Prosthecobacter dejongeii: one gene and its partner. The protein of the gene in region 1 binds, or shares a complex with, the protein of each later gene. Links are inferred from orthologs where the notes say so. Each region holds a gene or a part of one and is shown on either strand. Other genes may lie near its edges.

What was found. Proteins that work in one complex are often made in the same cells at the same time.
Region 2: the proteins of HNQ64_RS07155 (region 1) and accD are in contact, whole or in part, in a solved structure (PDB 8UXZ), measured with the Escherichia coli proteins. The link is inferred for Prosthecobacter dejongeii from one-to-one orthologs.

What each region holds. Positions count from the first base shown.
Region 1 is NZ_JACHIF010000002.1:467,812-475,877, reverse strand. Bases 2,939-5,844 are described here. They hold HNQ64_RS07155 (acetyl-CoA carboxylase carboxyltransferase subunit alpha), read right to left. Parts: upstream 4,919-5,844; coding sequence 3,959-4,918; downstream 2,939-3,958. Other genes in these bases: HNQ64_RS07150 (LysM peptidoglycan-binding domain-containing protein), read right to left, coding at 4,933-5,844; bcp (thioredoxin-dependent thiol peroxidase), read left to right, coding at 3,317-3,790; HNQ64_RS07165 (NADP-dependent isocitrate dehydrogenase), read right to left, coding at 2,939-3,123. Also shown: HNQ64_RS07170 (YciI family protein), read right to left, coding at 226-660; more of HNQ64_RS07165, read right to left, coding at 898-2,938; more of HNQ64_RS07150, read right to left, coding at 5,845-5,859; HNQ64_RS07145 (hypothetical protein), read right to left, coding at 5,878-6,411; HNQ64_RS07140 (thymidine phosphorylase), read right to left, coding at 6,510-7,790; HNQ64_RS07135 (VWA domain-containing protein), read left to right, coding at 7,871-8,066. UniProt on the Escherichia coli protein: Component of the acetyl coenzyme A carboxylase (ACC) complex. First, biotin carboxylase catalyzes the carboxylation of biotin on its carrier protein (BCCP) and then the CO(2) group is transferred by the carboxyltransferase to acetyl-CoA to form malonyl-CoA.
Region 2 is NZ_JACHIF010000001.1:456,414-460,554, reverse strand. What follows is about bases 249-3,103. They hold accD (acetyl-CoA carboxylase, carboxyltransferase subunit beta), read right to left. Parts: upstream 2,170-3,103; coding sequence 1,327-2,169; downstream 249-1,326. Other genes in these bases: HNQ64_RS01625 (ComF family protein), read right to left, coding at 2,302-3,103; HNQ64_RS01635 (hypothetical protein), read left to right, coding at 690-1,082; HNQ64_RS01640 (hypothetical protein), read left to right, coding at 438-641. Outside these bases: more of HNQ64_RS01625, read right to left, coding at 3,104-3,105; HNQ64_RS01620 (fibronectin type III domain-containing protein), read left to right, coding at 3,225-3,983; HNQ64_RS01615 (hypothetical protein), read left to right, coding at 3,990-4,141.

The DNA.
Region 1 (8,066 bases):
GATTCGCTTTTGTAGTCTCTACCTCTGCCTGAGATACGGCTCGTCGCACGACTTCTGCCTTGGAAACTCTCCAGAGCTTGGAGAGGCTGCCGATGCGCAAGGTTGTGGCGTCATCAAGAGCGAAGGTAGTGCGGTGAGACATCGTCGCCATACCATCACACATACCATAACAACACAACCTCTGTAAGTCTGGATTGGCTCTCAAAGAAGCGCTTACGTGGGACTTTACACCCCCTGCTGGCGTTCCAGTTCGGTGCGGAGGCGGTCTTCCTGTTCGCGCAGTTCCGGGGTCAGTTCCTCGCCAAAATCTTCCATCTCAAACAAGGGGCGCAGTTCCACCTCAGACTCTTCACCGGGCATGGGATCCGGGCAGCGCTTCATCCATTCCAGGGCCTCGTCCATAGACTTCACCTGCCATATCCAGTAACCGGCGATCAGTTCCTTTGTCTCTGCAAAGGGACCATCCATGATGGTTCGCTGCCCACCGGAAAACCTCACTCGTTTACCCTTGTGGCTAGGGTGCAGGCCGTCGCCAGCCAGCATCACTCCGGCGGCCACCAGTTCTTCATTGAACTTGCCCATTGCCGTTAGGAGTTCCTCACTCGGCATCACGCCAGCTTCCGAGTTCTTCGTTGCTTTGATAATGACCATGACTCTCATTGCGGTGTTTCTTTCTGGTTGGATTTTTCGTTAGGCGAGCCTGCCTCAAGTCGCCGTGACCGTCTTGCCAGTGCCCGATTTCAAATTCATGACGAATGGGCCTGAGCCTAAAGGACAAGTTCATTCCACTTTGACAGCTTAATCTCGCAAGCCTGGAGACTCCCACAAAAAACCCGTCACCTTGTGGGCGACGGGTTTCTCGAAGAAAGGCGTGATTAACACCCGCCAAGGCCAAGCTTACAGCTTGGCCAGGATGTCATTCAGCGTGATGCTGGGGCGCAGAGCTTCGCTGGCTTTCTGGTCGTTTGGTTTGAAGTAACCACCGATGTCCACAGCCTTGCCCTGAACGGCGATGAGTTCTTCAACGATTTTGGCTTCGTTGGTGGTGAGCTCTTCGGCGATGGGTTTGAATTGGGCCTGAAGTTCTGCGTCAGCCGATTGTTCGGCCAGAGCCTGGGCCCAGTAAAGGGCGAGGTAGAAGTGGCTACCGCGGTTGTCAATGGTGCCCAGCTTACGACCTGGGGAGCGGTCAAAGTCGAGGAACTTGCCAGTGGCGGCGTCCAGGGTATCCGCCAGCACCTTGGCCTTGGGATTTTTACAGGTTTCGCTGAGGTGCTCCAGGGAGACAGCGAGGGCGAGGAACTCGCCCAGGGAATCCCAGCGCAGGTAGTTTTCTTCGAGGAACTGCTGCACGTGCTTCGGTGCGGAACCACCGGCGCCGGTTTCAAACAGGCCGCCGCCATTCATCAGCGGGACGATGGAGAGCATCTTGGCGCTGGTGCCAAGCTCGAGGATCGGGAACAGATCCGTGAGGTAGTCACGCAGCACGTTGCCTGTGACGGAGATGGTGTCCTGACCGGCCTTGATGCGCTCCAGGCTGATCTGGCAGGCCTGGGCAGGCGGGAGGATGCGGATGTCTAGCCCGGTGGTATCGTGATTAGCAAGGTATTGGTTCACCTTAGCGATGATCTGAGCATCGTGGGCACGTTTTTCATCCAGCCAGAAGATGGCGGGAGAGCCGGTGGCGCGGGCACGGTTGACAGCCAGCTTCACCCAGTCCTGCACGGGGGCGTCCTTGGTCTGGCAGGCACGCCAGATATCGCCTGCTTCCACTTCGTGTGAGAAGAGGACATTGCCTGCACTGTCCGTCACTTTCACGGTACCGTCGGCAGGGACTTCGAAGGTCTTGTTGTGAGAGCCGTACTCCTCGGCAGCCTGGGCCATGAGGCCGACGTTTGGCACCGTGCCCATGGTCTTGGGATCCAGGGCACCGGTGGTGCGGCAGAAGTCAATGACGGTCTGATAGACACTAGCGTAGCAGCTATCCGGGATCACCGCGAGGGTATCCTGCGGTTTGCCAGCGGCATTCCACATCTGGCCCGAGGTGCGGATCATGGCTGGCATGGAAGCATCCACGATGACGTCGCTCGGCACGTGAAGATTGGTGATGCCTTTGTCGGAGTTCACCATGGCGATGGCCGGGCCATTGGCGTAAGCAGCCTGGATGTCGGCCTCGATCTCGGCCTTTTTGTCGGCAGGCAGCTTATCAAGCTTGGCGATGAGGTCGCCAAAGCCGTTGTTAAAGTCCACGCCCAATTCCGTCAAAGTGTCGGCGTGTTTGCTGATGACGTCCTTGAAAAACACACGCACCGCGTGGCCGAAGATGATGGGGTCGCTGACCTTCATCATCGTGGCCTTCATGTGCAGGGAGAAGAGCACGCCGTCGGCCTTCGCCTTGGCGATCTGCGCCTCCAGAAAGGCCAGCAGCGCCTTTTTGCTGAGGAAGGTGCCGTCGAGGATCTCGCCCGCCTTCAGCGGGGTGCTGGCCTTCAGGACCTTGGTGCTGCCATCTTTGCCGACGAACTCGATCTTCACATCAGTGGCCTCAGCCACCACGACAGACTTCTCATTGGAGAAGAAATCATTCTGCCCCATCGTGCCCACGCTCGTCTTGGAGGCGGTGCTCCACTTGCCCATGGAGTGAGGATTCTTGCGGGCGTATTCCTTGACGGCCTTCGGCGCACGACGGTCGGAGTTGCCCTCACGCAGCACAGGATTTACCGCGCTGCCCATCACCTTGGCATAGCGGGCTTTGATTTCCTTGTCGGCATCCGTTTGGGGATTTTCAGGATAGTCAGGCAGCTTGTAGCCCTGGCCCTGCAACTCGGCCACCGCCGCCTTGAGCTGGGGCACGGAGGCGGAAATGTTCGGTAGTTTGATGATGTTAGCTTCTGGGGCCACGCAAAGTTTGCCCAGGTAGGCCAACTCATCCGGGATCTGCTGGTCAGGCGTCAGGCAGTCAGGGAAATTGGCCAAAATGCGGCCCGCCAGAGAGATGTCCCGAGTTTCCACCGCGATACCGGAGGACTGGGTGAAGGCTTCAACGATCGGCAGCAGGGAGTAGGTGGCGAGAGCGGGAGCTTCGTCTGTCTTCGTGTAGATGATGGTGGGCTTGGAGGACATGTCGGAATGATTTTTGACCGTTCAGAGCTAGACGCACCTGCCGCTGAGCGCAACGGTCAAGGTGCCCGGCAAGCAGATGAAATGCGCAGAAAACGTGCTTCTTTTCTCTGGATTTCCGTAGCTCAATCGCGCTCCAGACACCACCCAGCGCATTTTTCGCGTCTGGACTGCGCCTTGATCCGTTTTCACCCGCATGGCTTCCACACTCACTCTCGGTTCCAAAGCACCCGCGTTTCACGCTGCCGTCGTCGGCGGGGACTATGCCCCTGGGGCAAAAGTCAAACTCAGCGATCTCACGGGGGAAACCGTTGTTCTCTATTTCTACCCGAAGGACGACACACCCGGCTGCACCAAACAGGCCTGCGCCTTGCGCGATGGCTGGGCGGATATCAGCGCCAAGGCGAAGGTCTTTGGGGTGAGCATCGACAGCGTGAAGAGCCACGAAAAATTCATCAAAAAACACGCTCTCCCCTTCCCCATCCTCAGCGATGAAGATCAGGCCATCGTCAATGCCTACGGCGTCTGGGTGGAGAAGAGCATGTATGGCAAAAAGTACATGGGCACAGAACGGACCACTTTTGTCATCGGGCCTGACGGTAAGATCAAAGCCGTTTTCCCAAAGGTGAAACCCGAAGAGCATCTGGCCCAGGTAATGGCGGTGCTGTAAATTCCGGAGGAGTGTTGTTTTTTACGAACCACTCCACGTGGCGAAGTGATCCCCCGCTTTTGCCCTGTCCCTCTCGCCTCTTTTCCAAACATCTTGTTAGGCAAAGTGGCACAAAAAAGGGGCGGCAAATCTGCCGCCCCTACAAGATCCGCGACCGAAGGCGACAGATCAGTTCTCAGTGAACTTACCCAGAGCGCGGAACTTCTGGTAACGACCTTCGAGAAGGTCTGGGATACTCAGTTTTTCCAGCTCAGCGATGGCATTCAGGACGGCATCTTTCAGGGACATGGCGGTGACGTAATGGTCATTGTGAGCACCCCCCGCAGGCTCTGGAACGATGCCATCAATGATGCCCAGTTTGGAAAGATCCTGCGCACTGAGTTTTAAAGCAGAAGCGGCCTCGGGAGCATGTTCGCGATGTTTCCAAAGAATAGCCGCACACCCTTCTGGACTGATGACGCTGTAGTAGGCGTTTTCCATCATGAGCACTTTGTCGGCCACGCCAATGCCCAAGGCACCTCCAGAGCCGCCTTCGCCGATAACGACGGCGACGATGGGGGTGCGCAAAAGCATCATCTCGCGTAGGTTAAAAGCGATAGCTTCGGCGATGTTACGTTCTTCCGCACCGATGCCTGGGAAGGCCCCGGGTGTGTCAATGAGAGTGACGATAGGCAGGCCAAATTTCTCGGCCATACGCATGAGGCGGAGGGCCTTGCGGTAACCTTCAGGATGAGCACTGCCAAAGTTACGGAGCAGATTTTCCTTAGTGTCACGGCCTTTCTGGTGGCCAATAACGACGACTTTTTTTCCACCCCACGTGGCAAAACCTGCCGGCATGGCTTGGTCATCACCGATGTGACGGTCTCCGTGCAATTCGGTAAAGTCTTCGCAGCAATGCTTCACGTAATCCAGCATGAAGGGGCGATTGGTATGACGAGAGATTTGCACGCGCTGCCAGGGATTGAGATTGGAATGGATTTCGCGCAGGAGGCTTTCTGCCTTTTTCTCCATGTCTGAGATCTGACTGGCCAGCTTGTCGCTGGGCTTAGCCGCAAATTTCTTTTTAGCCTCTTCGATCTCTTCGCGGAGTTTGACGACGGGCTTTTCGAATTCCAGGACGTGTTTCATGTAAAAAGGGGCGATTAACGAATAAAGTAGAGTTTGGAGCCATTGCGCACCAGGGCAAACATTTCTTCCAGGTCCTCTCGGGACAGGAAAACACCGGGTTCAGGGGCATCGTCTAAATCAGGGATTCCAGGCTCAGTCGGTGCCGGGGTGGAGGCAACAGGAGGTTTAGCAGGCGGAGGCGTGCGCAGTAAAATGTCTGTCCTTACACCGCGACTGCCAGGTAACCACTTGTCAGCCTCCGTGTAGCGAGGGTCGGTAGAAAGAATGGCCTTGCCGTCCAGCATGGCGGCTTTGCCTTTGATTTCCATGCCGTTTTCCACAGGCACTCGTAGCCCAGGTGGCAGGCGAACGTCCGTCGCATGGTATTCTTTGAAGAAGAATTCTTTTTCCCCCACCTTCCGCCAGAGTGTGACAGTTTTCTCGGACACATCGACCCGGATACTGAAGTCCATGGGCAAGATGGAAAGATGATCTCCTGGCTGCAAGACAGTGCCCATGAGCCCGTTGAGGCGGATGAGCATGTCCAGCGTGGTGCCCTGTTTGTTCGCAATCAGGGCCAGGGAATCCCCCGGCTGGACGATGTAGTCTTTTTTTCCCGTTTTGGATTCTGAGGCAAAAAGCTGGTCCAGATTGATCTCACCGATGATCCGCTTGGCCTCTATACAGGTAGGGGAGGCGGGAAACTGCGTTACCAGCTTGAAAAGACCATCCCTGCCCTCTTCGATGCGGCCGGCTTTGATGAGTTCAATGGCGGCGTCGAATCGTTTCGCACCTGGATCTACTGGTGGGAGATCACTTTTTTTGATGGTGGCGAGCTCTGCCTGGATACGTTTGTCTGGACGCAAGATTTTATCGTAAATGTAGTAGGCCGCAGCCATGCTGCCCAGCGTGATACCCAGGACGATGAGGAAGAGCAGGAGCTTGAGCTGCGCTTTGGCCATAGGGGAGGAAAACGCGTGCTAGCCCAAGAGGCCGCGACGCTTAAAGTCGAAAAGATTGATTTTCTGAGACTTCTCGATCATCTCCACCGTGAATTTCAGCAGGCAGATTTCCCAAGTATCATCCACACCGGAAATCACCGCGCGCATGGGGTTGCCTGAGACACGAATGTCCTCCAGAAGCTTACCACAGACCGCCTCCATGGGCTCATGGACGAGGTCTTCAGTCATGTCGTCCATCTTAAATTTAAAGCCATATTTCAGGATGGCGAGACGGTGTAGGTTGGCTTTGAGAAACTCGCCAAAGGCGTCTCCTTGGGGACCAAAACCATCAAAATCAAAGTCAGCGATTGCTGCCGGATCAGGACGCAAAATGAGAGGCTTTTCAGCCGTCAACTTGCCCTGGCGGATGCGCGTGGTGTTCACGCTGTCCATGAGTTCGGTCACCAGTTGAAACTCAAACTGGGTGGAACCAAAGGTATCTATCCGGCGGTCAGGCTCGTGTAGCACCTGGGTGTTTTCCAGGGCGTATTGGATATCGTACTCCGTGTGCATTAGGGGTTAGTCAGCATAGAACACAAAGCGTTCAGGGCGAATGATTTCTCCAACCGAGCTGAGCGACCTTTTTCATTTTCGAGAGAAGCCCGTTGGGGTCATTCGATCAGGATTCCAGTCAAAATCCGCTTTTCTGCCGCCTCCGCCGCAGCTTGGCTGCGCGCGTGGATGCGCAGCAACACCTCACCGACATGGATTTCCTGGCCGACTTTGCGCAGTTGGTCCACACCCACAGTCGGGTCCACAGGGTCGCTAGCCAGCACCCGTCCGGCCCCCAGTTCCAGCACGGCTCGCCCTAAAGTACCCGCATCCAACTTCATCAAGCGACCACTTGCGGTCGCCTTCATTTCATGAATCACGGGCACGCGGTGGATGTTTTGCATCTGCTCCAGGCTATCGGCCTTACCGCCCTGCACCTCCACCATCTGCTGAAACTTGGCCCAGGCACGCCCGTCCCGCAGCATCTTCGCCAGTTCGGCCCGGGAGGATATGGAAACCGCACACGCCAGGTCCAGAACGAGAGCTTCCAGATCCGGCGGCCCCTGGCCCTGGAGGCAGCGCACACATTCGATGACTTCCAGGGCATTCCCCGCAGATTCGCCCGTGGCCTCATCCATGCAACTGAGCCGGACACTGGCCCGCACCCCGAGTGCCCGCCCGACGGTGACTAGACTCTGCGCCAGTTCATGGGCCTGAGATTCCGTCTGCATGAAGGCCCCACTGCCGTATTTCACATCCAGGATCAGCCGATTCAGACCCTCCGCTAATTTTTTGCACAGGATGCTGGCGGTGATGAGCGGGATGCTCTGCACCGTGCCCGTGACATCGCGGAGGGCGTAAAGCTTCTTATCCGCCGGGCAAATGTTCGCCGTCTGGCCGACCATCAGGCAGCCAGTGATAGGCAGGGTCTTGTAGATTTCGGATTCGCTGAACTGGGTGCGAAAGCCGGGGATGGACTCCAGCTTATCCAAAGTGCCGCCGGTGATGCCAAGACCGCGCCCGGAGATCATAGGCACCCACACGCCATCGCAGGCCAGCAGGGGTGCGAGGACGAGGGAGGTTTTATCTCCAATACCACCCGTGGAATGTTTATCCACCCGCATGGGTGCAGCCTCGGGCCACTGCAGGACGGAGCCGCTGTGCAACATGGCCTCTGTCAGCGCGGTCGTTTCAGCCCCGCTCATGCCTTTGAAAAAAATGGCCATCGCCAGCGCGCTCATCTGGTAGTCTGGCATGTCTCCTCGGGTGAAGGCCGCTATGAGACCTGAAATTTGCTCCCGCGACAGTTCGCCCCCTTCACGCTTTGATTCGATGAGAGACGGAATGTGCATGGCCAGAGAGTAAGCCGTCCCGCCAGGTTTCGGCAAGAAAGGAACCAAGCCAGGCCTATTCCCTCATCTACCTGCACTTGCTGCTTGGAAGTGTCTCATTCCCCCCCTAGCATTCACATGAGACACACATGGACTGGGAATCACCGAAACTCTTGCTGCTAGCCCTGCCCGCCTTGGCTTTGCTGCTGTGGTTTGAAAACCAGTCCACACATCCCATGGAGGGCTTGCGCAAACGATTGCTCCTGGTCGTGCGCGCGGTCGGCATCATGCTTGCCTTAGTGGCCTTAGCGGGTCCAGCGCGAGTTTCCCCGACAGGTAAAAAGG
Region 2 (4,141 bases), on another replicon or contig:
GGGTGTCGTTAGGCCTGTGTGCTGAACCTTTCAGCATCAACCCGACACGCTCATGAAACCAACTTACCGAACCTTCGCCCTTCTCCTGCTGGGCCTCACTGCCAGTGTAGCCTCACTCGCAGCCCAGGAGACTCCTCCTCCTGCAAACCCCGCTCCGGAGGTGAGGCCCCCAGATGCCCCGCCCACCCCGCGCGCAAACCCTGCGCCAGAGGCTGACCGCCCCGCAGGAGATAACCCGCGAGGCCGCAGCCCTGAAAGCACGCCGGATAACCCGCGAGGTCGCAGCCCTGAAAGCACGCCAGATAAGCCGCGCGGTCGGAGTTCCGAAGAAGACACCCCGCCTGGGCGTGGCGCGCCCCGTCAACAGCCCCATGAACGGGGGGATACGCGTGGCTCTCCTGAGCGTGGACCCAGCCGGGAACGTTCAACGTCTAACAATGAGCGCGACCGAGGGGGAATGGATCGCCCGGAAGGTCGTGGCCGTGCGGAAGGGCCCCCTCATGAACGTGGGCGTGGACGTCAAGAACACCACTCCTCTTCCAGGCACCCGCAAGAGAGGGCTCACTTTGAGCGGGAAGATCGGGGGGCTGGCCGTCGCCAGCCACGTCATGAAGAAGGTCGTGGTGGCGAGTCACGCATGAGTCATCGAGGCGAAAATCGCCGGGGGCCTGCGCCTTCACGCTCGCGTCATGAAGGCGAAGCTCGGCTGGAGGAGCGTCTGGAATTCCGAGGTCCGCCGCGTGGCCCCGAAGTACCTCATGCCCACCTTCACCGTCATTCTCACCCAGATCATCGTGAGGGATCTCCTCCACGCTCCATGGCTTCGCCGCGTGGGCAAGGACACCAGGCGCATCCATCCTATCGAGGAGATCATCCACGTTCGGCCACTCCCCCCGCTCACCGTGGCCCTAGGGCAGAAAGTCACACCCCGCGCCCGGGAGGCCGGGGCCATGCAGAAGAACCCCGCCGGGATGGCCCCTCACGCGCACCTGAACACCACGAGCGCGGAAAAGGCGGGCCCGATGGAGAATCGCCGCGCGGACATCGCAAAGATCACATGGAGCGTCAGGGACGCCCCATGAACCGTGAACAAAACCGTGGCGACCACTTTCGCAGCGCTTAGACCGATTTCCAAAACCTTGTCCGAAAAGCGGCAACGGGGTGGGACGATTGGCGGCGTAACTCACTTGGCTGTTATCATCAAGATAGTAGCCTGCGCTCTTGCCACTCATCCCACCGCACCCGCCTTTTCAATCGGACCCTCTTTTTGGAAACCGGTCTAACAAACAGGTTTGCTAAAAAAATCCCCGCAGCGCGGAGTGTGGTTCACGCCACCTTCGCGCTGCTGACGTACTTGAGCAGATTCGCCAAAGTGCTGCGCATGTCTTTGCGCTCGACGATCATGTCCACCAGGCCGTGCTGTTTCATGAACTCAGCCGTCTGGAATCCTGGAGGCAGATCTGCATGGGTGGTTTCTTTCACCACTCGTGGGCCTGCGAAACCGATCATGCATTTAGGTTCCGCAATGATGATGTCACCCAGCGTGGCAAAGCTAGCCGTGACTCCCCCGGTGGTCGGGTGAGTGAGCACTGAAAAGTAGGGCAACTTGGCTTCTGCATGGCGTGCCAGGGCACCACTGGTCTTAGCCATCTGCATCAGGCTCAGGATGCCTTCGTGCATGCGTGCGCCGCCCGAGGCAGAAAAGACGATGACGGCTTTTCCCTCCGCTGTTGCGGCCTCGATGGCACGGGTGATTTTTTCACCCACCACACTGCCCATGCTGGCACCGAGGAAGCGGAAATCCATGACCGCGAGAAGCACTGGAACACCTTCAATGTTCGCCCGGCCCGTGACGACGGCTTCTTTCAGCCCAGTCTTATTTTGGTAGGCTTTCACTTTATCCACGTAGCCTTTGAAACCCAAGGCATCCACGGAATCGAGCGGCAGATCCATTTCCACAAAGGTGCCTTCATCCACCAGACTGGCGAGGCGTTCGCCGCTGCTGATGGTGAAGTGGTAACCGCAGTTCGTGCAGACCCGGAGGTTTTTGGCGAGTGTTTGCTCAAAGAGGCTTTCTCCACAGGAGGGACACTTGGTCCACAGCCCTTCGGGCATGTCCTGTTTCTTTTCACCCAGTTCGTTGACAGTGCGCTTTTTGAAAAATCCCATGATGTGATGTGTCGTCCCGTCTTTCACAAGCAGACTCCTCGTTCATCCCCGGATGGCTACCGCAGGAGCGGCTGTGAGAACACCCCACAACCTGAACCAAAAGCCCGATGGTTACCGGACGTGAGGCGGATACTAACCACGTGCTGCGGTAATCACCACCACTTTTTCTACCCCCGCCTGCTGCTTGAGGACTTTTGCACACTCATGGGCCGTCGCTCCCGTGGTGAGGACATCATCCACCAGCAGGATGTTCCGGCCCTTCAATTCCTGAGGTGGTCGCCAGGAAAAGCGGTGCGAGAGCGCAAAGGCTCCCCTTAAATTTGCCAGGCGCTTCCGTCTTTGCAGGTGGGCCTGGGCCACCGTCCGAGTTTGACGGCTCAAGGATTGCGCAGCGGGAATCCCCGTGCGTTGGGAAATTTGACGGCACAGTTCCCAACTTTGATTGAATCCCCGCCAAATTTGGCGGGAAAAATGCAACGGCACAGGCACCAGTAACCAGCGACGCAGATCCTCAGAGGCTAGGCGTGGATCTTCCAGTGCTGGCAGTAGCAGGTCCGCAAGGGCCGCCCGCAGTGAGAGATCGCGACCATATTTATATCGGTGGATCACCTCCCTCACCGGTTCGCTAATCTGGTAGCCCGCCACGGCGAAATCATACGCGACGCGGTGGCCCGTGCAGTTTTGACAGCGAAAGGCCTCCGTCATCGCACCTGAAAACATCTCCCCGCAGACGCTGCAATAAGGCGCGGTGGTCGCCTCCATGTCCTGCTGGCAAGTTCCGCAAAACCACGCGCCTACCCCTTGGCGCGGGGCTTCGTGCGGCAATAAAACCTCGCAATGACGGCAGAGCCGAGGGTAAAACCCATCCAGCACGACCTGGCACGTCTTTTGCCAAAAGTGCTGCACCGTACGGAGAAACTGGGAGGCCCTGGGCATGAAGCGGGAAGTGGAACTGGGACGCGCTACCTGCATTCCCTGAAAAAACAACTGCTTCCCTTCAGGAAGATCACATGCCTGCCCTTGCCAGATCTCGGAGCGTCTGCGTTACTGCATCCATGAGATGCCTGCTCGGCCTAGTTGTGATGGTTTGCCTCAGTTCCTTCGCCCAGGCGGTGGAGCTACTAGGAACTCCCCAAGTGCAAGTCACGCCGACTTCCGCCACCCTCTCCTGGAAGACAGATGTCGCCTGCGGCACCCGGGTCCATTACGGCTTCAGCGCAGATAAACTGGAGCAAAAGAGCGAAGGCCCCGTCACGGCCCAGCATGAAGTCACCTTGGTCAATTTAAAGGCTGGCACTGTTTATCATTACAGCCTCGGCAGTGCCCGCCAGCGCCTGCACAGCGCAACCTTTGAGACACCGGGTGCGAGCTCAGCGGTGGTGGCTCCATCTCCGTCTCCGGCCCCCTCACGCAAATCCATCTTGGATCAAGTCATCGGCCTGCTAGGCGCCGATGAAAAACCTGCGGCCAAACCACCCACCCCGCCCACTCAGCCACGGGCACCCCCCACGCACCAGACCTGGGGGCGAATGGAAACTTTGCAGGATCACTTTGTGAGACACGGGCCCGATTTCCAAAGCCGGACGGCAGATGACTATGCCGCGCAGGCCTGGCTCTTTCTCCAGCGGGCAAAGCAGGGCCAGTTACCCATGAAGTGGGACGATAGCGAGGGCACGCTGCGTGTGTTTGATCCTCAAACAAGGGCCTTTGCCGCTTACAATCGGGAGGGCCGCACCAAGACCTTCTTTCGGCCAGGCAACTCCTCCTACTGGCAGCGCCAGCCGGGGCGCCCCATCTCTAACCTGCCGTTTTAATTGCCCATGAAACCCACCCTCCATTCCTGCCCCGTGTGTGGCTACCCCAAGCTCCAAGAGCCCCCTCGTAGTGCCTCTGGAGGCCCGAGCTATGAAATCTGCCCTGCCTGTGGCTTCCAATTTGGTGTCAGCGATGACGACGACGAAATCAGCTACGA